DNA from 3 places in the Streptomyces sp. NPDC006314 genome. Region 1 is predicted to be linked to each of the others. Evidence: riboswitches for the same ligand, from Rfam matches in the RefSeq annotation. Region 1 holds a riboswitch; each other region holds the start of a gene.
The links. A riboswitch is a leader RNA that binds a small molecule or an ion and turns the genes downstream of it on or off. The one in region 1 is predicted to bind thiamine pyrophosphate.
Positions count from the first base shown of each region.

Region 2: linked by a shared signal. The riboswitch ahead of thiO (glycine oxidase ThiO) and the one ahead of ABZ079_RS24875 (thiamine ABC transporter substrate-binding protein) in region 1 are both predicted to bind thiamine pyrophosphate.
Region 3: linked by a shared signal. The riboswitch ahead of thiC (phosphomethylpyrimidine synthase ThiC) and the one ahead of ABZ079_RS24875 (thiamine ABC transporter substrate-binding protein) in region 1 are both predicted to bind thiamine pyrophosphate.

Region 1 is NZ_JBEXRL010000014.1:98,225-105,928, forward strand. Features, by position in the region: gene ABZ079_RS24855 (LAETG motif-containing sortase-dependent surface protein) at 1-645, shown strand, start outside; gene ABZ079_RS24860 (maleylpyruvate isomerase N-terminal domain-containing protein) at 790-1,587, opposite strand; gene ABZ079_RS24865 (ABC transporter ATP-binding protein) at 1,599-2,618, opposite strand; gene ABZ079_RS24870 (iron ABC transporter permease) at 2,618-4,219, opposite strand; gene ABZ079_RS24875 (thiamine ABC transporter substrate-binding protein) at 4,258-5,340, opposite strand; TPP riboswitch at 5,422-5,529, opposite strand; gene rlmN (23S rRNA (adenine(2503)-C(2))-methyltransferase RlmN) at 5,553-6,659, opposite strand; gene ABZ079_RS24885 (hypothetical protein) at 6,868-7,260, shown strand; gene ABZ079_RS24890 (cytochrome P450) at 7,577-7,704, opposite strand, start outside.
Region 2 is NZ_JBEXRL010000009.1:284,780-292,483, forward strand. Features, by position in the region: gene thiE (thiamine phosphate synthase) at 90-740, opposite strand; gene ABZ079_RS19250 (Rv2175c family DNA-binding protein) at 825-1,190, opposite strand; gene ABZ079_RS19255 (FAD-dependent oxidoreductase) at 1,398-2,585, opposite strand; gene ABZ079_RS19260 (hypothetical protein) at 2,663-3,013, opposite strand; TPP riboswitch at 3,067-3,178, shown strand; gene thiO (glycine oxidase ThiO) at 3,176-4,357, shown strand; gene thiS (sulfur carrier protein ThiS) at 4,354-4,566, shown strand; partial or broken gene ABZ079_RS19275 (thiazole synthase) at 4,570-5,361, shown strand; gene pknB (Stk1 family PASTA domain-containing Ser/Thr kinase) at 5,453-7,378, shown strand; gene ABZ079_RS19285 (deoxyribonuclease IV) at 7,436-7,704, shown strand, end outside.
Region 3 is NZ_JBEXRL010000003.1:201,696-209,399, reverse strand. Features, by position in the region: gene ABZ079_RS06620 (SsgA family sporulation/cell division regulator) at 21-458, shown strand; gene ABZ079_RS06615 (YibE/F family protein) at 599-2,101, opposite strand; TPP riboswitch at 2,182-2,359, shown strand; gene thiC (phosphomethylpyrimidine synthase ThiC) at 2,352-4,136, shown strand; gene ABZ079_RS06605 (hypothetical protein) at 4,250-5,353, shown strand; gene ABZ079_RS06600 (hypothetical protein) at 5,416-6,279, opposite strand; gene ABZ079_RS06595 (metallophosphoesterase) at 6,461-7,540, opposite strand.

The DNA of each region.
Region 1 (7,704 bases):
GGTGTTGCCTCCGCCTCGGCCGCGGTGGTGCTGGGTCTGTCCAGCACCGCGCTCGCGTGCAACATCCGTGACTTCAAGGCCGAAGCCAGGTGCGACGGCGAAAAGGGCGTCATCGTCGTCACCGACACCGACCGCTCCGCGGTCGAGGCCACCGTCACCGTGTTCCTCGAGAGCGACGGCGGCGTCGAGACCAAGGTGGGCGAGCAGCAGGTCAAGGGCTCGGCCGAGGGTACACCGGTCACCTTCCCGGAGGACTGGAAGCCGAACGCGACCTACCGCGTCCACGTCAAGGCCCGCCACATCGTCGACGAGGACATCAAGCCCGACCTGGTGACCCCGTCCACCGCCTGCAAGACCGAGGAGACCAAGACGCCGACGGCGACGGCCTCCACGACGCCGTCGCCGTCCAAGTCCGCCCCGGCCGAGCCGGCGACCCCCACCCCGTCGGCCTCCGAGTCCAGTTCCGCCCCGGCGGGCACGCCGAGCAACGCGCCGTCCCCCGCGGCCGGTGACTCGAACCTCGCCGAGACCGGTGCCAACTCCAACACCGGTCTGATCGCCGGCGTCGCGGCCGTCCTGGTCGTCGCCGGTGGTGGCGCGGTCTTCTTCGGCATGCGCCGCCGTGGTGCGCGCAACAACGGCTGACGCTCCCTCTCCGCACAGCACCGCGGCCCGTCCTCCTATCCCCAGGGGACGGGCCGCGGTCATGGCCCGGTTGTCCCCGGGGGCCGGCCTCGGCCGTTGCCCGGCCCGGGAACCGGCCGCGGTCGTGTCCCCGTCGGGGCCGTCTCAGCCGAAGGTGGTCCGCTGCGGCCAGAACTCCAGCAGTTCCCGCTCGCCCAGCACCTCGAGGCCGGGACCGTCCAGCGGCAGCCGACGGTAGAAGGCGAGCAGGACGGAGGTGAGCGGTCCCCGCAGGGCCACGCTCGCCTTCTCGTGCCCGCGACGCCAGGCGACCCCCTCCTCGCCCAGCTCGACGAGCCATTCGGCGTTCACGGCGGGCTCGGTGTCGGTGGCGTGCAGGTGGATGCTGCGGCCGGGGCTTCCGCACAACTCCTTCGCCTCCCGGTGCGATGTGTTCCGCTGCACCCACCGCACGAGCTGGAGCCACTCGTCCAGCGCGTCGGCCGCGATGTCGGGCGCGACCTCGTACGGCAGCGTGGCGTCCGCGCGGTGGATGGTGATCTCGTGGGTCATCCGGCGGGCCCAGAAGCCGGTGTCGGCCACACCGGTCCACGACCACACCTCGGTGTCCGGTCCGGCCTCGCGCAGCGCCCCGACGACCAGGTCTCCGGCCTCCACCAGGCAGGCGTCCAGTGCCGCGGCGCCGCCACCGGCCTCCGGCCCTTCGCCGAGCGGCACCCGCTCGCGCTCGATCCCCTCCTGCGCCCGGCTCCGCACTATGGTGTCCACCCAGCGCAGGGCACCTCCCCTATGGCGTACGAGCTGTTCGAGCGACCAGTCCGGGCAGGTCGGCACGGTGGCCGAGAGATCGGCGCCGGAGGTCACCACGGCCCTCAACTGCCCTACCTGGTGGATGATCTCGTCGCAGTACCGGTCATGTGTGACGTCATGGCCTGACCCCAGGGCGAGGATGATCAGTCGAGCACGACGATTTCCGCCGCGCCGAACTCCACCCCGACCGCGTCCCCGACCTCCGGTGCGTCCCGCAGCGCGCAGGCCGCCTCCAGGCGCGGGCCGTCCTGAGGCTGGAGGTGGACGGCCACATGGGTGCCCTTGAAGGTGCGGGCGGTCACGGTGCAGGGCAGGCCCGCGTCGACGGCCACCATCCGTACCCCGGCGGGGCGGACGAGAAGCGTGCGGTTTCCCTGCGGAGAGCCGTCGGGCACCGGCAGCTTGCCCCAGGGGCTGTCGGCGGCCGTACCGGCGACGGTCGCCGGGACCACGTTGTCGAAGCCGAGGAAACGGGCCACGAACGCGTCGGCGGGCCGCTGCCAGACCTCCAGGGGCGTACCGGACTGCGCGATCCGCCCGTCCCGCATCACCACCACCCGGTCGGCCAGCGCGAACGCCTCGCCCTGGTCGTGGGTGACGGCGAGCACGGTGGTGCCCAACCGCCCGAACAGTTCCCTGAGTTCGACCACCAGGCGTTCCCTGAGGGAGCGGTCGAGCTGGCCGAGCGGCTCGTCCAGCATGAGCAGCCGGGGCCGGGGCGCGAGCGCCCGGGCGAGGGCCACACGCTGCTGCTCACCGCCGGACAGCCCGGCCACGGCCCGCCGGGCGGCCCCCGGCAGCCCGACCAACTCCAGCAACTGGCGCACCCGGGTGTCCCGTTCGGCCTTGACGACGCCGTGCATACGCAGTCCGAAGCCCACGTTGGCGCCGACGTCCCGCTGCGGGAAGAGCTGGTGGTCCTGGAACATGAGCCCGACACCGCGCTGGTGCGCGGGCATGCCCCCCTGGTCGCGGCCGTCGAGCAGCACCCGCCCCGAGTCCAGCCGCTGCAGCCCGGCCACCGCCCGGAGCAGCGTCGACTTGCCGCTGCCGCTGGGCCCGAGCACACACACCACCTCGTGCTCGGCGACATCGAGGTCGACCGCGTCGAGCACGGCCCGCCCGCCGAAACGCACGGTAGCGGCATCGAGGCTCAGCAGCATCAGAACTCCCCCGTCCGGTCGGTGCGCAGCCGCTCCAGGACGAGCAGCGCGACGGCGCACACCACCATCAGAATGGTCGAAAGGGCCATCGCCTGACCGTAGTTGAGGTCTCCCGGGCGGCTGAGCAGCCGGGCCACGGCAACCGGGAGGGTCGGGTTGTCGGGTCGGGCGATGAACACGGTCGCCCCGAACTCGCCGAGCGAGACGGCGAACGCGAACCCGGCCGCGACCAGCATCGCCCGCCGCACCATCGGAAGATCCACCTCGCGCCACACCCGCCAGGGCGAGGCCCCCAGCACGGCCGCCGCCTCCCTGAGCCGCCCGTCCACCGCGCGCAGCACCGGCAGCATGGTCCGTACGACGAAGGGGGCGCCCACCAGCGCCTGGGCGAGCGGCACCAGGATCCAGGACTGGCGCAGGTCCAGTGGCGGCTTGTCGAGCGCGATCAGGAAGCCGAAGCCGACGGTCACGGCGGACACGCCGAGCGGCAGCATCAACAGCGCGTCGAAGCCCCGTACCAGCCGTCCCGCGTCCCGGCGGGCCAGCGCGGCGGCGGCGAGACCTCCGATCACCACGGCGATGGCGGTGGCGGCGACGGCGTACTCCAGCGAGGCCCACACGGCGTGCAGGGGTGCCACCAGGAACGTACCGCCGTCGGGGTCGGTCAGCGCCCGGTAGTAGCCGAGGCCGGGTGCGTCGAGGGAGCGCCGGACGAGCACGGCGAGCGGCAGCACGAGGAGCAGGGCGATGGTGGTGAGGACCCCGGCGAGCAGCGCCCACTGGCCGGCCCCGCGCGGCCGGCGAACGGTCACCTTCGGGTCGACGAGGCGCAGCGCGGTCTCCCGCCGCCGTACGGTCCAGGCGTGCACGGCGAGGATCGCGCCGACGGCGGCGAACTGGACGAGGGTGAGGACGGCGGCCGTGGACAGATCGAAGGTCTCCGAGGTCTGCCGGTAGATCTCCACTTCGAGGGTGGAGAAGGTGGGGCCGCCGAGGATCTGCACGACACCGAAGGAGGTGAAGGTGAACAGGAACACCATCAGCGCGGCGGCGGCCACGGCGGGCGCGAGAGCGGGCAGGGTGATCTTCCGCCAGGCCCCGAGCGGCGAGGCGCCGAGCATCCGGGCGGCCTCCTCCTGCCGGGGGTCGAGCTGGGCCCACAGCCCGCCCACCGTGCGCACCACTACCGCGTAGTTGAAGAAGACGTGGGCCAGCAGGATCGCCCACACCGTGGTGTCCAGCCGTACCCCCCACAGCTCGTCGAGCAGACCGCCCCGCCCGACGAGCGCCAGGAAGGCGCTGCCGGCGACGACGGTCGGCAGCACGAACGGGACGGTGACGACGGCCCGCAGCAGCTGCTTGCCCGGGAAGTCGAGGCGCGCGAAGACATGGGCGGCGGGCAGCGCGAGCAACAGGGTGAGCGCGGTGGAGGCGAGCGCCTGCCAAGTGGTGAACCACAGCACGTGCCGGATGTCCGGCTGGGTGACGACGTCCGCGATCCGCCCGAACCGCCAGGCGCCGTCCACCTTCAGTCCGCGCGCGACGATCGCGGCCACGGGCCAGGCGAAGAACAGCGCGAAGAACGCGACGGGCAGGGCCATGAGCCCGAGCCGCGCCGCGCTTCTCCGCCGTGTCCCGGCTACCTCAGTACGAGTGACGTCCACGACTTGACCCACTGGTCGCGGTTGGCGGCGATCTTGTCCGGGGCCATGGTCCGGGGGTGCTCGGCGGCCGGCCCGTACTTCGTGAACTCGGCAGGAACGGCGGCACCCTTCACGACCGGGTAGACGAACATGTTGAACGGCATGTCCTGCTGGAACTCCTTGGTGAGCAGGAAGTCGATGAACGCCTTGCCGCCCTCGGTGTTCTTCGCGTTGCTCAGCAGCCCGGCGAACTCGATCTGCCGGAAGCAGGTGCCCGCGGCCACGCCGGTCGGTGCGGTACCGGGCCGCTTCTTGGTGTTGATCACCTCGGCGGGCGGGGAGGAGGCGTACGACACCACGAGCGGCCGGTCCCCGCCGGCCTTCTTGCCCCCGGAGGAGCCGGAGAACTCCTGGAGGTAGGCCTGCTCCCAGCCGTCGACGACCTTCACGCCGTTGGCCTTGAGCTTCTTCCAGTAGTCCTGCCAGCCGTCGTCACCGTACTCGGCGGCGCTGCCGAGCAGGAAGCCGAGACCGGGCGAGGAGGTGGCCGCGTTCTCGGTGACGAGGAGGTTCTTGTACTCGGGCTTGGCCAGGTCGGCGAAGGACCGGGGCGGGGCCAGCTTGTGCTCGCTGAAGTAGGCCTTGTCGTAGTTGACGCAGATGTCGCCGTGATCGACCGGCGTGACCCGGTGCTTGGCCCCGTCGAGCCGGTAGGCGGCGCCGACGGTACCGAGCCCCTTGGCCTCGTACGGCTGGAAGAGGCCGTTGTCGAGAGCCCGGGACAGCAGGGTGTTGTCGACGCCGAAGAAGACGTCGCCCTGCGGGTTGCCCTTGGTCAGGATCGCCTTGTTGACGGCCTGGCCCGCGTCACCGTCCTCGAGGGCCTTGACCTGGTACCCGGACTGCTTCTCGAAGTCCTTGAGGACGCTCTCGGAGACGCTCCACGAGTTGTGGCTGACCAGGGTGACGGTCTTGGAGTCCGTGGACCCCTTGGCGTCGCTCGAGCCGCACGCCGTCAACGCCGGCAGCGTGACCAGGCCGAGCCCGACCGCCATGGCCACGAAGGTCTTGTTGTGCACTGGATGTCCTCCTGGGGGTGGCCAGGAAGAGACGCGGCCCTGCCCGGGCTCCGCGAGGGAGGCCCGGGCAGGGCGCAACAGCTTGAGTGATGACCGAACTTCCTACCCAGAATGACCTGGGCGAGGTTCAGAGGGTCTGCGGCCCGTTTGCCGCACTCTCAGCGCTGTGGCGCTCCCCTGTCGGAATATGAAGATGTGTGGACGTGGCCAGATTACCGCTCGGTGGCCGCGAGCTGACCACAGGCCCCGTCGATCTCCTGGCCACGGGTGTCCCGAACCGTGACGGGCACACCGTGCGCGGCGATGGCCTCGACGAACGCCTTCTCGTCCGCCGGCCGGGAAGCGGTCCACTTGGACCCCGGCGTCGGGTTGAGCGGGATGAGGTTGACGTGCACGGGCCTGCCCTTGAGCAGCCGGCCGAGCCGGTCACCGCGCCACGCGTGGTCGTTGATGTCCCGGATCAGCGCGTACTCGATCGACAGCCTGCGACCCGACTTCTCGGTGTACTCGAACCCGGCGTCCAGCACCTCGCGCACCTTCCACCGCGTGTTCACGGGGACGAGGGTGTCGCGCAGCTCGTCGTCGGGGGCGTGCAGGGAGATCGCGAGCCGGCACTTGAAGCCCTCGTCGGCGAACCGGTGGATGGCCGGCACGAGCCCGACGGTGGAGACGGTGATCCCGCGCTGCGAGAGCCCGAGCCCGTCCGGGGCGGGATCGGTGAGCGCCCGAATGGCACCCACGACCCGGTTGTAGTTGGCGAGCGGCTCCCCCATCCCCATGAAGACGATGTTGGAAAGCCGCGCAGGCCCGCCGGGCACTTCCCCGTCCCGGAGCGCCCGCATGCCGTCCACGATCTGGTGGACGATCTCGGCGGTGGACAGGTTCCGGTCGAGCCCCGCCTGCCCGGTCGCGCAGAACGGGCAGTTCATGCCGCACCCCGCCTGCGAGCTGATGCACATGGTGACCCGGTCCGGATACCGCATCAGCACGGACTCGACGAGCGTCCCGTCGAACAGCCGCCACAGGGTCTTGCGTGTGGTCCCCTGGTCGGTCGACAGATGCCGTACGACGGTCATCAGCTCGGGAAGCAACGCCTCCTGCAGCTTGCCGCGCGCACCGGCGGGGATGTCGGTCCAGTCCGCCGGGTCGTGCGCGTACCGCGCGAAGTAGTGCTGCGAGAGCTGCTTGGCACGGAACGGCTTCTCGCCGATCTCGGCCACCGCGTCCTTGCGCTCGGCGGGCGTGAGGTCGGCGAGGTGCCGCGGCGGCTTCTTGGCTCCGCGCGGGGCGACGAAAGTGAGTTCTCCGGGCTTAGGCATGGCGCTTACCAGTGTCGCAGATCGACTCGGGTAGCCCAGGCCAGAGCGGGGTGGGGGCGGTCACCCGTGGGCACCGACTGTCAGCATTGGTTGGCCTCGGACGGCCCAGGGACGGCCCAGGGCGCGTGCTCGGGCGGTGGGATGGTCAGTAGCCTGCATCTCTGTAGGTAAGTGCGGCATGATCGCAGTCATGTCTTGAGGGGGACTGATGAGTGCCTGCATAGCTGCGGCCGTCTTCTTCGGCCTGCTGGGTCTGATCCCGGCCAGGAAGGCGCGAGGCGTCCGTCACCTCATAGCGCATGGCGAGCGCGCACCCGGTGTGTGCGACTACGTCACCTGGGACGACGGCGACGCGAGCGCCTGGTGTTCGTTCGTCACCCCGGACGGCAAGAGCAGACAGATTGTGGTTACAGGGTACGGATCTCCACGATTCGAGGCCGGCGACGTGGTGGAGATCGCCTACTGGAAGGGCAGACCGCGTACCGCGGTGGTGGTACAGGACGAGGAGAACTACTGGCGCACCCACCTCGTCGCTGCGATCGTCTGCTCCGTACTGGCCGGCGTTTTCGCGCTGGCCGCGATCTTGGCTGCAGCGCTCTAGGAGCTTCGGCAGCGCGACTGGTGATATCACCACAGCCAACCCGCCATTCGATGCCCGCTTGTGTCCCTGCTCCGAAGGCGTGACACAAGCGGTCCCGCCCGGCTCGTCGCCGAAGGCGCCCGGTTCCGGTCCTCCTGCTCCGCCGAGAAGGGCCCCTGGGCGTACGGCAAGGTCCTGACCGGCGCCGAGAGGGCAAGTCGGGACAGCTGGTCGGCCACGCGCACTCCGTCGCGAATCGCCCCGACCGCGGCCGCTACACCGCCTCCAGGTAGTCCCAGCCGAGCCAGCCGGGGTCGCCCGTGACGTGACCCGGGTGTCACCAGGTCACGGGCAGCGTCCTGGGGCCGCGGATCAGGCCCTGGCGCTGGAACTCGACCTCCTCGGGAGGCACGGCCAGCCGGATGCCGGGGAAGCGGGCGAGTACGGCGCCGATCATGACCTCGG
Region 2 (7,704 bases), on a different contig from region 1:
CCTGTCCAGTGGGTGGACAGGAGGCCTCGCCCCGGGACCCACCGGACCCGCTACCGAGCGCGACGACCACCGCCGGAGGCGGACGACCGCTACCGGGCGTCCCGCAGCCGCTTGGCGAACTGCGCCGCCGCGGCGCCCGGGTCGTCCGCCTCGGTGAGCGCGCGGACCACGACCACCCGGCGGGCGCCGGCGTCCAGCACCTCGTCCAGGTTGCCCAGGTCGATGCCGCCGATGGCGAACCAGGGGCGGTCGGTGCCGAGGCCGGCCGTGTAACGGACCAGATCGAGGCCGGGCGCGTGCCGGCCGGGTTTGGTGGGGGTGGGCCAGCACGGTCCGGTGCAGAAGTAGTCCACGCCCTCCTGGACGGCGGCCGCGGCGGCCTCCGTTTCGGCGTGCGTGGAGCGGCCGATCAGCACGCCGTCACCGAGTATCGCGCGGGCCGCGGGGACCGGCAGGTCGCCCTGGCCGAGGTGCAGCACCCCGGCGCGGGCGGCGTGCGCGACGTCCGCCCGGTCGTTGACCGCGAGCAGCTTGCCGTGCCGGGCGCAGGCGTCGGCGAACACCCGCAGGTGCTCCAGCTCCTCGGCGGCCTCCATGCCCTTGTCGCGCAGTTGCACGATGTCGACACCGCCGGCCAGGACCGCGTCCAGGAAATCGGCGAGGTCACCCTGGCGCTTGCGGGCGTCCGTGCACAGGTACAGGCGGGCGTCGGCGAGCGCGGCGCGGGCGGTGTCGGACATGCGCGGGTCCCCCGTGGTCGGTGTCTGGTTCTACGGGTGGCGTGCGGGCTCGGGTCCGCACGCCACCCCCTGTCGCGGTTCGGCTCAGACGGCGAGCGCCTGGGCGCGGCGCTTCACCTCCGTGCCGCGATTCTCGCTCAGGGCCTGCGCGGGGGTGCCGGGCAGGGTCGGGTCGGGGGTGAAGAGCCACTCGATCATCTCTTCGTCCGTGAAGCCGTCGTCCCGCAGGAGCGTCAGGGTCCCGGACAGGCCCTTGACGACCTTGTCCCCGTCGATGAAGGCGGCGGGGACGTGCAGCGCCCGGTTCTCACCTCGGCGTACGGCGATGAGCTGGCCCTCCTTGACCAGCTGCCGCACACGCGTCACCTCGACGCCGAGCTGTTCGGCGATGTCGGGGAGGGTGAGCCAGGCAGGGACGAGAGCATCGATCTTTGCGTCAATCTCGGTCACGGGATCTAGCCTGCCATCCCTCACTGACAGTCGGAAGCCAGGCAGGTCCACGTGGGCGCCCCGCCGGGTGCCGTGACGGGCTCCGCCCGGCGCCGTGAGGGGCCGTCGGCCGGGTGCGGCGCCGTTGTGGCTGGTCACGCCCGTGTGGCGGAGCCGCCTATCAGCACAGCCCCGCGCCCCCTGCCGGACGCTGTCCCAGGGCGCCGGTCAGTCGGCCGTGGCGTCCTTCAGGGGGCGGCCCGGGTCGGCCAGTGCGGCCGCGTCCATGTGGCGGCCGGCCTCGATCAGCCGGCGCCCCTGGGCCAGGTCGCGCGGGCGGCCCACGGCCAGCAGGGCCACCAGCCGGTCCTCGCGCAGCCAGCACACCGTCCAGGCCGGGCCCGCCGGGTCACCGCGCCACACCAGGCGGTCGGCCGCGGCGTGGTGGCCGGCGTACTGGACGAAACGGCCGAACTGCTCCGACCAGAAGTACGGCACGGGATCGTAGACCGCCGGGGTCTCGCCGAGGATGTTCGCGGCGACCGTGCGGGGGCCCTGCAGGGCGTTGTCCCAGTGGTGGACGAGGAGCCGTTCGCCGTAGCGGGCCGAGGGGAAGGAGGCGCAGTCGCCGACGGCGTACACGTCCTCGGCACAGGTGCGCAGGTGGGCGTCGGCGAGGACCTCGCCGTGCGGGCCCAGCTCGATGCCGGAGCCGGCCAGCCAGCCGGTGGCGGGGCGGGCACCGATGCCGACGACGACGGCGCCCGCGGGCAGCCGCGTGCCGTCGGCGAGCACTACCGCGCCGGGCTCGACGTGCTCCACGCGCGCGTGGGTGCGCAGTTCGGTGCCGCTGTCGGCGTACCAGGCGGCCATGGGCGCGGCCACCTCGGCGGGCAGGGCACCCGGGAGCGGCCGCCCGGCGGCCTCGACGACGGTCACGGCGCAGCCCGCCTCCCGGGCCGCCGTGGCGAACTCGGCGCCGATCCAGCCGGCGCCGACGACCACGATGTCGTGCTGCCGGGCGAGCACGGGCCGCAGCCGTGCGGCGTCGTCCAGGGTGCGCAGCAGGTGCACGCCGGGCACTCCCTCGGTACCGGGCAGGGTGATCGGTTCCGCGCCGGTGGCGAGGACCAGGACGTCGTACGCCACCGGACCCGCCTCGGTGTCCAGCTCGTGCTCGGCGGTGCGCAGGCCCAGCACCTCGCAGCCGAGCCGCAGCTCGACGCCGAGCGCCTCGAAGTCCACGTCGAAGGCGGAGTCCTCGGCCTTGCCGAGCAGCACGGCCTTCGACAGCGGCGGCCGGTCGTAGGGCTGGTGCGGCTCGGCGCCGATGACGGTCACGGCACCCTTGAAGCCCTGTTCCCGCAGCGCGACCGCGGTCTGCACCCCGGCCATGCCCGCGCCCACGACGACCACGCGCCGTTCCGGTGACGGGCTCGCTCCCGTTCTCTGCTCGCTCACCCGATCACCATAGACAACTGATCGATCGTCAGTCAGTGGGTGTGCTCGGTGACCTGGTCCACCATGCTCGTGCCGGATCCCGGCCGTGACTCCCACTCCCAGGTCTCCTCCAGCCGCACCCGTCCGTCGGGCAGCTCCACGACCGCCGACACACAGTGCCCGGAGGCGGTCGTCCCGTCGGTCCTGAGCTGCACGTACCGGAAGTCCAGCCGGTCGCCCTCGCGGGTGCCGACCAGATGGCCGCGCACGACGTCACCGCCCGCGTACTCGGCCCAGATCCCGCCGTCCTGCTCGTGGTAGGCGAACCGGGTGCGGGTGCCCACCTGACCTGGGGCTTGGTCGGCGACGGGGGCGAAGGTCAGTCCGTCGAGCGAGCGGGCCATGGGCGGGGGCTCCCTTACGGGTGATGGGCGCTGCGGGCTAGGGTGGCCACCGTACAAGCACTCGCGGGAGCCCGGACGCACCGGGCTGAGAGGGAGGCTGGCGGCCTCCGACCGTACGAACCTGATCCGGGTCATGCCGGCGAAGGGAGGGGCTGGACGCCCATGTCGCCACGTACGTCCGACGTCCTCGTCATCGGGGGCGGAGTCATCGGCCTGGTCACGGCCTGGCGCGCGGCGCAGCGCGGGCTCGCCACAGCCGTGGTGGACCCCGAGCCCGGCGGCGGGGCCGCGCGGGTCGCGGCCGGGATGCTGGCCGCGGTCACCGAACTGCACTACGGCGAGGAGACGCTGCTCGCCCTGAACCTGGAATCGGCCCGCCGGTATCCGGACTTCGCGGCCGAGCTGGCCGAACTGACCGGCCGCGACCTCGGCTACCGCCGCTGCGGCACCCTCGCGGTCGCGCTCGACGCCGACGACCGCGCCCACCTGCGCGAACTGCACGCGCTGCAGCAGCGCTCGGGCCTCGAGTCGGTATGGCTGTCGGGGCGGGAGTGCCGGCGCCTGGAGCCGATGCTGGCGCCCGGGGTGCGCGGCGGACTGCGGGTCGACGGCGATCACCAGATCGACCCGCGGCGACTGGCGGCGGCCCTGGTGAGCGCGTGCGAGAGCGCCGGAGTGGAGTTCCACCGGGTGTGGGCCGAACGCCTCGATGTCGTACGGGACCGGGCCGCCGGCGTCACCACGGCGGACGGCACCGGGCTGCGCGCGGAGCAGGTCGTGCTCGCCGCCGGGAGCATGAGCGCACGACTCGCGGGCGTGCCGGACGCGCTGCTGCCGCCGGTACGGCCGGTGAAGGGGCAGGTGCTCCGGCTGACCGTGCCCCGCCGGTTCGCGCCGTTCCTTAACCGGACCGTGCGGGCCGTGGTCCGCGGCAGCCACGTCTATCTGGTGCCCCGTGAGAACGGCGAACTGGTCGTCGGCGCGACCAGCGAGGAACTGGGCTGGGACACGACGGTCACGGCGGGCGGCGTGTACGAGTTGCTGCGCGACGCGCATGAACTGGTGCCGGGGATCACCGAGCTGCCCCTCACCGAGACCCGGGCGGGGCTGCGCCCAGGCTCCCCCGACAACGCGCCGATGCTCGGCCCGACCGGCCTGGACGGGCTGCTGCTGGCGACCGGGCACTACCGCAACGGGGTGCTGCTCACGCCGGTCACCGGGGACGTCCTGGCGCATGCGCTGGTCGCCGGTGAACTCCCCGAGGTGGCACGCCCGTTCACGCCGAAGCGCTTCGGTGCCGTACCGCCGGAGCGGCCCGCACGCCTCCTGGAGCAGCCCGCATGACCATGTCCGTCACCATCTCCGTCAACGGGGAGCGCCGGGAGATCGCCCCGGGCACCGCTCTCGACTCCCTCGTCAGGACCCTCACCGCGGCGCCCTCCGGGGTGGCGGCCGCCGTCAACGAGACCGTCGTCCCGCGCACGCAGTGGGCGGCCACCGCGCTCGCCGACGGCGACCGCGTCGAAGTCCTCACCGCCGTCCAAGGAGGCTGACCCATGGCCGACGACCCCTTCGTCCTCGGCGGTGTGCCCTTCGGCTCCCGCCTGATCATGGGTACGGGCGGTGCGCCCAGCCTGGATGTCCTGGAGCGGGCGCTGACCGCCTCCGGTACGGAGCTGACCACGGTCGCGATGCGGCGGGTGGACCCCTCCGTGCACGGTTCGGTGCTGTCGGTGCTGGAGAAGCTGGGCATCCGGGTGCTGCCGAACACGGCCGGCTGCTTCACGGCCGGGGAGGCCGTGCTGACCGCCCGGCTGGCCCGGGAGGCGCTGGGCACGGACCTGATCAAGCTGGAGGTCATCGCCGACGAGCGGACGCTGCTGCCGGACCCGGTGGAGCTGCTGGAGGCGGCGGAGACGCTGGTCGACGACGGTTTCACGGTGTTGCCGTACACCAACGACGATCCCGTGGTCGCGCGGAAGCTGGAGGACGTGGGCTGTGCGGCGGTGATGCCGCTGGGCTCGCCGATCGGATCCGGGCTGGGCATCCGCAATCCGCACAACTTCCAGCTGATCGTGGAGCACGCGCGTGTGCCGGTGATCCTGGACGCGGGGGCCGGTACGGCGTCCGACGTGGCGCTGGCGATGGAGCTGGGGTGCGCGGGGGTCATGCTGGCCTCCGCGGTGACCCGGGCACAGGAGCCGGAGACGATGGCCGCCGCCATGAAGCACGCCGTGGAGGCGGGCCGGCTGGCCCGGCTGGCGGGGCGGATCCCGCGCCGCCACTTCGCCGAGGCCTCCTCCCCCACCGAGGGGCGCGCGCACCTGGACCCCGAGCGCCCCGCCTTCCAGTCGCGCGACAGTCACAGCTCTGCTGCATTCCGCCCCCGCGGCGGCGCAGGGGGCGGGAGTGTCGGCCGCCCCTCGTAGACTCCCCTGCGTGGATACGACCCTTCAGGACCCCCTCGTCGGGCAGGTGCTCGACGGCCGTTACCGCGTCGAAGCGCGGATCGCGGCGGGCGGGATGGCCACGGTCTACCGGGCCCTGGACACCCGCCTGGACCGCGTCCTCGCGTTGAAGGTGATGCACCCGACGCTCGCGGTCGACGGGTCCTTCGTCGAGCGGTTCATCCGGGAGGCGAAGTCCGTGGCCCGGCTCGACCACCCCAACGTGGTGCAGGTCTTCGACCAGGGCACCGACGGGTCGTACGTGTACCTGGCGATGGAGTACGTCCCCGGGTGCACCCTGCGGGACGTACTGCGCCGGCGGGGCGCGGTGCAGCCGCGGGCCGCGCTGGACATCCTGGAGCCGGTGCTGGCCGCGCTCGGCGCCGCGCACCGGGCCGGGTTCGTGCACCGTGACATGAAGCCCGAGAACGTCCTGATAGGGGACGACGGGCGGGTCAAGGTCGCCGACTTCGGGCTGGTGCGGTCGGTGGACACCGTGACCAGCACGACGGGTGCCGTCCTCGGCACCGTGTCGTATCTCGCGCCCGAGCAGATAGAGCAGGGCACCAGCGACCCGCGCGTCGACGTGTACGCGTGCGGTGTCGTGCTCTACGAGATGCTGACGGGCGGGAAACCGCACTCCGGGGAATCCCCCGCCCAGGTGCTCTACAAGCACATCCACGAGGACGTGCCGCCACCCTCGGTGCTCGTGCCGGGACTGCCGTACGAGCTGGACGAGCTGGTCGCGTCGGCGACGGCGCGCAACCCGGATGTCCGCCCGCACGACGCCGTGGCCTTCCTCGGCCAGGTGCGCGAGGCGCGCCGGGCGCTGACCGGCGAGCAGCTGGACGCGGTGCCGCCGCAGGCGCTGACCGCGGAGCACGACAACGCCGAGGACCGGACGAGCGTGATACCCCGCTCGCTGACCGTGCCCCGGCCGCTGCCCGTGCAGGAGGAGCCTGCCGCCGGGGGTGGCGTCCGGCACACCAGCCGGCTCCAGGCACCGCCCGTGCCTTCCGTGCCGTCCCGCCGTCCGCGGCGCCTGGTGCTGACGGTCGTCGCCGCCGTGCTGGCGGTGTTCGGCATGGGCGCCGGGGTCTGGTACATCAACTCCGGCCAGTTCACGAAGGTCCCGCCGCTGCTGTCGAAGACGGAGGCGCAGGCGAAGGAGCGGCTGGAGGCGGCCGGTCTGGACGTCGGGCAGGTCGAGCGGGCGTACAGCGACACCGTCAAGCGGGGCACGGTCATCAGCACCGACCCGGCGCCCGGCGCCCGCATCCGGGACCACGACTCGGTGACGCTGACCGTCTCGCTCGGCCCGGAGACGGTGAACGTGCCGGATCTGGCGGGACAGCCGCTCGCCGAGGCGCAGGCGCGGCTGAAGGCGGACGGTCTCGAGCCGGGCATGGTCACCCGGGAGTTCAGCGAGGACATCCCCAAGGGCTCGGTGATCGCCACGACGCCGCAGGCGGGCACCAGGCGGCACGCCGGTTCGGCGATCGCGCTGACCGTCAGCAAGGGCAGCCCGATCGACGTTCCGGACGTGACCGGCGAGGACCTGGACGAGGCCCGCCAGGAGCTGACGGACGCGGGGCTGAGGGTGAAGGTCGCCACCGAACGGGTCAACTCCGACCACGACAAGGGCAAGGTCGCCGCGCAGAGCCCGCATGACGGCAGCCGGGCCGCCGAGGGCGACACGGTGACGCTGACGCTGTCCAAGGGCCCGGAGATGATCGAGGTCCCGGACGTGGTGGGTTCCAGCGTGGACGACGCGACGGAGCGGCTCGAGGCCCTCGGCTTCGAGGTGGACGAGGACCGCGGGCTGCTCGGGCTGTTCGGCGACACCGTGAAGAAGCAGTCGGTGGCGGGCGGCGACAAGGCGCCCAAGGGGTCGACGATCACGATCACCATCCGGTGACGGGGGTCACCGGGGACCGGGGTCCGGGGTCCGGGGCGGGCGTGACACCCTGAACGGGTGAGTGCCGAGCAGTCCTCTCTCCCCCGAAACCCCGTTGGCGGTCATGTCCCCGTGGCCGGCGGCCTGCATTCCGTGGGGCTGTCGTACGCCCGCGACCTGAAGGCCGAGACCGTGCAGGTCTTCGTCGCCAACCCGCGCGGCTGGGCCACGCCCGCCGGGAACCCGCGGCAGGACGAGGCGTTCCGCGCGGAGTGCGCCGAGGAGTCGATTCCGGCGTACGTCCACGCGCCCTATCTGATCAACTTCGGCTCGCACACCGAGGCGAC
Region 3 (7,704 bases), on a different contig from region 1:
GTCATATGACGGGGTAGACGATGCGTGAGTCCGTACAGGCAGAAGTCATGATGAGCTTTCTCGTGTCGGAGGAGCTCTCCTTCCGCATTCCGGTGGAGTTGCGCTACGAGACCAGTGATCCCTATGCGGTGCGACTCACCTTCCATCTGCCCGGCGACGCCCCGGTGACCTGGGCCTTCGGGCGGGAGCTGCTGGTCGACGGGGTCGGCCGGCCGTGCGGAGAGGGGGATGTGCACATCGCACCCGCCGATACGGAGGTGCTGGGCGAGGTGCTGATCCGGCTTCAGGTCGGCGGTGACCAGGCTCTGTTCCGCTCGTCGGCCCCGCCGCTCGTGGCCTTTCTGGACCGCACGGACAAGCTCGTGCCGCTCGGTCAGGAGGGCGCGTTGGCCGATTTCGACGCCCATCTCGACGAGGCCCTGGACCGCATCCTGGCCGAGGAACAGAGCGCCGGCTGAAGCATCACGGCAGGGGACGCCGGGCACTTCGCTGTGGCGTGTGCAACGCGCAGGAACGCTTCTGCGCAAATCTGCATGGCGCGGACTCCATATAACGGTCGGCCTTGCCCGGTCCGCAGGACACGGCCGGCCGTGCCGGCTCACCGCTTGCGGCGGCGGCCCCGGCCGGCGCGGGCCGGAAGGCGCTGTACTCCGGTGGCTGCCGGGGCACCCGGTCCGGGCCGGTCGGCCGACACCACCAGCGCGGCGAGCGCGGTGGTGACCGGGACCGCGGCGACCAGACCGATCGATCCCACCAGCGTGCGTACGATCTCCTCGGCCACCAGCTCACTGTTGGCCACGGTCCCCACGCTGCTCTGCGCGATCGAGAACAGGAGCAGCAACGGCAGTGCGGCACCGGCGTAAGCGAGGACGAGCGTGTTGACGACTGACGCGATGTGGTCACGGCCGATGCGTATGCCCGCCCGGTACAGCCCGCGCCAGCCCATCGACGGATTGGCCTCGTGCAGCTCCCAGACGGCCGACGTCTGCGTCACCGTCACATCGTCCAGGACACCGAGCGAACCGATGATGACACCGGCCAGCAGCAGACCACTCATGTCGATCGACGGATACAGGCCGTGGATCAGACCGGTGTTGTCGTCCGTGTTTCCGGTGAGGGCGGCCCAGTCGATGAACTCCGAGCCGAGGATGCCGATCAGCAGGAGGGAGACCAACGTGCCGAGCACCGCGACGGACGTACGGGCCGACAGCCCATGGCACATGTAGAGCGCGATGAGCATGATCGCACTCGACCCGACGACGGCTACCAGCAGCGGATTCGAACCCTGCAGGATCGCGGGCAGGATGAACAGCGTCAGCACCAGGAAGCTCACGGCCAGCGCGATCAGCGCCATGACCCCGCGCAGCCGGCCCACCACGACGACCGCGAGCGCGAAGATTCCCGCGAGCAGCGCCATGGGGAACTTCCGGTTCACATCGGTCACCGAGTACTGCAGGTCCTTGGGCGCCGAGGGCTCGTAGGCGACCACGACCTTCTCACCCTGGTGCAACTGCCGTGACTGGTCCGGCTGCACGATCTCGGTGAACGTACGGCCCTTGTCCTTGCCGGTCTCGACCCGGATGGTCGCCTTCTTGCAGGTACCCCCCGCTTCCTGCACCGCCGAGTTGCCCTCGGCGGTGGAGGTGTCACTGGTCGGAGTCCCGCCGGAGGCGTTCACCGACTTGCAGCTCACCTCGACGACCCTGGTGACCGTGGCCTGCTGAGTCTGCCGGTCGAAGCCGACGCCGGTGCGCTTGTGCGAGGGGGCACCCCCGGGCCAGAGCACCACCAGACCGACCAGGACCGCCGCGGTGAACGGGACCAGGATCGCCGCGATGACCTTCCGCAGGTGCTGGGAGACGGGCGCGGCGGGACCGTGGCTGTGACCGTGCGAGTGCCCGTGCCCGTGCCCGTGCCCGTGCCCGTCGTCTCCGCCGGATCCCGTCGGGCCGGGTGCGCTGCCCCCGCCGGAGCCGTTCCCCTGGCCGTGTCCGGCGCCCGGCGCACGGCCGTCGTGGGCGCGTTCACCGCCCTGTCCGCCGCCTGGCCCTGAAGCGTCTCGGCGGCCCGGGTCGGGCGCCTGGTACGGGTACTGCTCCATCCTGGTCACCGCCCGATCATCGCAAGAACGGCAGAGGCCCACTGTTCACCGCGCCACAAATGACGCTAGCGTGGAGGCACCTTTGCACACGCGGGAGCTCGGAGCACCGGGCTGAGAGGGCGCTGACCTCCGTATACGCGATGTTTCACGTGGAACGAGCGCTGTTCCACAGGGAACGTCGGCAGACGGGAATCGCTGCGTCGACCGCCGAACCTGTTACCGGGTAATGCCGGCGTAGGGAGTAGGTCTCATGACCAACAAGGACGCACGCACGCCTGCCTCCGTCCAGGACGAGAAGTCCCAGGAGGCCGGGAAGTCCATCGGCTGGCACAAGGCGTACGTCGAGGGCTCGCGCCCTGACCTGCGCGTGCCGGTCCGTCAGGTGCACCTCACCAACGGGCAGTCGGTCACGCTGTACGACACCTCAGGCCCGTACACCGATCCACTCGTCGACACGGACGTCCGCAGGGGCCTGCCACCGCTGCGGGAGAACTGGATCATCGCCCGCGGTGACACCGAGGAGTACGCGGGCCGTCCTGTCCGTCCCGAGGACGACGGGATCAAGCACACAGCGCCGCGCGGCGGGCTGCGGAACCTGGACGCGGTCTTCCCCGGACGCCCGCGCCAGCCGCGGCGGGGTCGCGGCGGCGAGGCGGTGACACAGCTCGCATACGCGCGCCGGGGCGACATCACGCCGGAGATGGAGTACGTGGCCATCCGGGAGAACGTGTCGCCGGAAGTGGTCCGCGAGGAGATCGCGGCGGGTCGGGCGGTGCTGCCGGCCAACGTCAACCACCCGGAGATCGAGCCGATGATCATCGGCAAGCGGTTCCTGGTGAAGGTGAACGCCAACATCGGCAACTCCGCGGTGACCTCCTCCATCGAGGAGGAGGTCGAGAAGATGACCTGGGCGACCCGCTGGGGCGCCGACACGGTCATGGATCTCTCCACCGGCCGGAACATCCACACCACCCGCGAGTGGGTACTGCGCAACTCCCCCGTACCCATCGGCACGGTGCCGCTCTACCAGGCCCTGGAGAAGGTCGACGGCAAGGCCGAGGAACTCACCTGGGAGATCTACAAGGACACCGTCATCGAGCAGGCCGAGCAGGGCGTGGACTACATGACCGTTCACGCCGGCGTGCGCCTCGCGTATGTTCCGCTGACGGCCCACCGCAAGACCGGCATCGTCTCCCGCGGCGGATCGATCATGGCCGCGTGGTGCCTGGCACACCACAAGGAGTCGTTCCTGTACGAGAACTTCGAGGAGCTGTGCGAGATCCTCGCCGCCTACGACGTCACGTACTCGCTGGGCGATGGCCTGCGGCCGGGCTCGATCGCGGACGCCAACGACGAGGCGCAGTTCGCGGAGTTGCGCACGCTCGGGGAACTCAACCGGATCGCCAAGCGTTTCAACGTACAGACCATGATCGAGGGCCCGGGACATGTCCCGATGCACAAGATCAAGGAGAACATCGACCTTCAGCAGGAGATCTGCGATGAAGCTCCGTTCTATACGCTCGGCCCGCTGACCACGGACGTCGCGCCGGCGTACGACCACATCACCTCCGGCATCGGGGCGGCGATGATCGCCTGGTGGGGCACGGCGATGCTCTGCTATGTCACGCCCAAGGAGCACCTGGGGCTGCCCAACCGGGACGACGTCAAGACGGGTGTCATCACCTACAAGATCGCCGCGCACGCGGCCGACCTCGCCAAGGGGCATCCGGGCGCTCAGGAGTGGGACGACGCGCTGTCCGACGCGCGCTTCGAGTTCCGGTGGGAAGACCAGTTCAACCTCGCGCTGGACCCGGACACGGCACGGGAGTTCCACGACGAGACCCTCCCGGCGGAGCCCGCCAAGACGGCCCACTTCTGCTCCATGTGCGGGCCCAAGTTCTGCAGCATGAAGATCTCGCAGGACATCCGCCGGGAACACGGCGGCAGCCAGGCCGAGATCGAGGAGGGCATGGCCCAGAAGTCGAAGGAGTTCGCGGCCGCGGGCAACCGGGTGTATCTGCCGATGGCCGACTGAGAGGCGACGAGGGGGACAGGCCGAGGTGTCCGTCCCCCCCCGGGTCCCGGAAGCCGGTAACGGAAGGAGCACGACGGCGTCCGTGCGCGGACGAGATTCATAGGGTCTGCCGTGTGGGTGGGATCGATGTTGCCAACGGAGTGGCGGGCGCCGTCATCGGCATGCTGTTCGCGGTGCTGTTCCAGCAGCCTTTACAGGATGCGTGGTTCCGGCTGCGCAGACGATCGGCCAGTGCTCTGCGCGGCCTGGGCCGCCGGGAGGAGTCGGGACCGGCCTGGCGCACGTTCTCGCTGGGCCCCCTGCACACATCTGCGCTGATCGTGGAGGGCGACGGTGAGACCACGATCCCGCCGGAGAGAGTCTTCGTCCACGTACTCGACGACGAGGTGCGGCTGCCGGCGGGCATGGAACCGTGGCGGGAGGAGATAGCGGTCGAGAGTGAACGGCTGCGCGCCGAGGGGCGCACGCCCTTGTGGAACGGACCGCGCTACGCGGTCGAGTCGTTCGACATCTCCCGCACCGCGCTCGACGAGACCCCGGAGGTGCATCTGCGGCTGCGGCCGACCGACTACTACACCTTCCTGGCCGCCCAGCAACTCGACCGTCGGCTGCCTGACGGTACGACCCCCCGGTCGCGCTACCTGGATCCCGAACAGCCCCTTGTGGCGCCGGCGTTCCTGCAGTGCAGCTTCGCCGTCAACGTCGCCGTGGTCACCGCCGACGACATGCTCGTGGTGAGCCGTCGCAGCGAGCGGGTGCGGATGGCGCCCGGGGTGTGGAACTCCTCGGTGAACGAGGGGCTGTCCCGGCACATCGATTCGTCGGGCAGGAGCGCACCGGACCTCCATGCGGTGTGCCGCCGGGGCATGCGGGAAGAACTGGCCCTGGAGCCCCACGAGTACACCCTCGAGCTCCTGGCCTTCGTCCTGGACGTCGACAGACGCCACTGGAGCGGCCACTACTTCGCCCGGCTGAAGGAACTGCGCAGTACGGACATCCAGGCGAGGATGAGCAGGGGCGTGGCGGACCGCTGGGAGCACCAGACGATCGACTATGTGCCCTTCCGCCCCGCTTCGGTGGTCAGATACCTGCTGCGGGACGACCGCGTCCACCGCTGGGCGCCGCTGGCACCGGCGTTGTTCCACCTTGCGTTGGTGCACGTGTACAGCCGCACGTCCGTGGAGCGTGTCGAAGCGCAGGCGGTCCGGCGGCTGTAAGTGAGCCGCGCCGCTCGCGACCGGGTGCCGCCGCGGGCGGACCCCGGTCGAGGCGGGTGTTCTCACTCCGGCTGGTGTTCGGGGCCGCCGAAGTCCGGGCTTGTGTAGTCGGGGCTGCTGAAGCTCGGGCGGCCGGAGACGGGGCCGTCGTCGGGGCTGCTGAAGCCGGGGCGGTCGTAGCCCAGGCGCGGCATGCGGCCGGTCGGGGCGGGCGGGGTCGTGCGGTGCAGTGCCGTCGGCCCGGGGTCGGCGAGGGCCTCCCGCAGGAACGGCAGGATGCCTCGCTCCAGCAGGGCGTCCCGCCAGGCCTCCCTGGCTCTCGTCAGCTGTTCGTGCGCCGCGTCCTGTGCCTGGGCTTCCGCCGAGTTGCTGTTGCGCAGAGCGGTGAGCAGCAGCCCGACGGCGGCGATGAGGATCGCGGCAGCGGTCATGGCGCCGAACACCCAGCCGGTGGTGAGCAGGGTCCGGGCGAAGGCCTGTTCGGGGTTGAGCATCTTCAGGATGTAGCCGACGAGCAGGAAGATCATCGCCGCGGTTCCGGACAGGAGGGGAGCCAGCACGGCGATGACCGCGATGGCGCCCGCTCCGGTGGTCTCGGCGGCCTCGCCGAGGGTTGCGGCGAGTCCCGCCGTGGCCGAGGCAGGGTCCGTGGTGGCGGAGTCGCCGGTGGCCGAAGGCGCGGACAGCGCCGGGTGGCGCAAATCCTGGCGGACCTGCACGTAGTGCTGGTACTCGGCCGCCGCGGCCGCGGTGATCAGGGCGGTGGCGTTGAGCGCCATGGTGCGCAGTTGCTCGGGGTTGAGCCGCTGTCCGACAGCGGCCAGTTCCGGTCGGTGTGGCGCGGAGCGCAGCGCCTCATCGAGGAGCCGCTCGAATTCCTGGCGGTCCTCGCTCTGCAGGTACTGCGGAACGCTGTTCATGTGCATCCCCCGATGCTCCGTAGGGCTTGGGGCTCGCACGCCGGCGAGCCGTCGGGCAGAAACGGAGGGGAGCCTGCTACGGATAAGCCGATGGTAGAGCCGTGGCGGCACACGGTGACAGGGGATTGCCGGAAATTGCGTTCCGGTCTGCGTGTACGTCGCCGGGGCGCGTCCGCCCGCGGAACGGTCAGTTGTCCAGGGGCAGTTGCTGGACCAGCAGTTTCCCGTCCATGGTCACGCCGCCGTCCATGGCGATGGCGAGCCCGTCGGCGTAGACGTGCGGGCCCTCGACGACCGGGCCGCCGCTCTCCTCGCCGTCCTCGGAGCCGACCTCGCCCAGGAGATAGGGGATGGGGCTGTGGCCGTGAACGACCCGGGTACCGCCGTACGTATCGAGGAGGGAGCGTACGGCGTCGGCGCCGCCCTCGTCGCGGAAGGAGAACCGCTTGGTGAACTTGCGGAACAGATCCCAGACCTCGTCGGCGTCGTTGCGGGTCAGGGCCTCGCGGACGGTGTCGTTGACCGCCTCGATCGAGTCGCCGTAGTCGAGGTAGGCGGTGGTGTCGGAGTGGAGGAGCAGATAGCCGTCGACCTCCTCGACGGCGTCCAGGCGGGCCATCCACTGCAGGTGGTGGTCCTGGAGGCGGTCCATGTCGGTCTTCTGGCCGCCATTGAGCAGCCAGGCCGCCTGGAAGGTGGCGGTGCCCGCGCCGGAGTTGACGGGGGTGTCGCCGAACCGCTTGGCGCCGAGCAGCAGCAGCTCGTGGTTGCCCATGAGGGCCTTGCAGTAGCCGCCGGCCGCGGCCGCCTCGGCGGACAGCCGCATCACCAGGTCGATGACCCCGATGCCGTCCGGGCCGCGGTCGGTGAAGTCGCCGAGGAACCACAGCCGGGCGGTTCCGGCGCACCACTGGCCCGAGGTGTCGATCAGCCCCTGCTCCCGCAGGGCGGCCATCAGTTCGTCGAGGTAGCCGTGGACGTCGCCGACGACGTACAGCGGTCCTGGCCCGGTCGTCGGCTGCGGCGCCGGGGCGGCGGGGGCCGGTTCGACAGGGACCTGGAGGGTGTCGCCGCGGTTGATGACGGGCAGGTCGCGCTGGGTGGGCGTGTAGCCCTCGGGGTACGCCTCGTCGTCGGGCGGGACGGTGTCGCCCGGGTGGACGCCACGAACGTACGGACCGGTCTCATGGACGTACGCAGGCACCCGGAAGTCGCGCAGTGTCGCCGTCCGCTCCACCTCGGGTCCCTGACCGGCCCCCTGAGTCATCAGACCCCTCCACCATCGCGCCGCATCTGCACCGCTTCGGACTGCCTGGTCGCAGCGGTCCGCGGTGTCGTGGGCCCATCATAGGAATGCGCGTCGCGCCGTGTGATGACCCAGGGGTGGTGAATCGGAACAAGACTCCGGTTCCTCGCGGCTTTCGCCCCGTT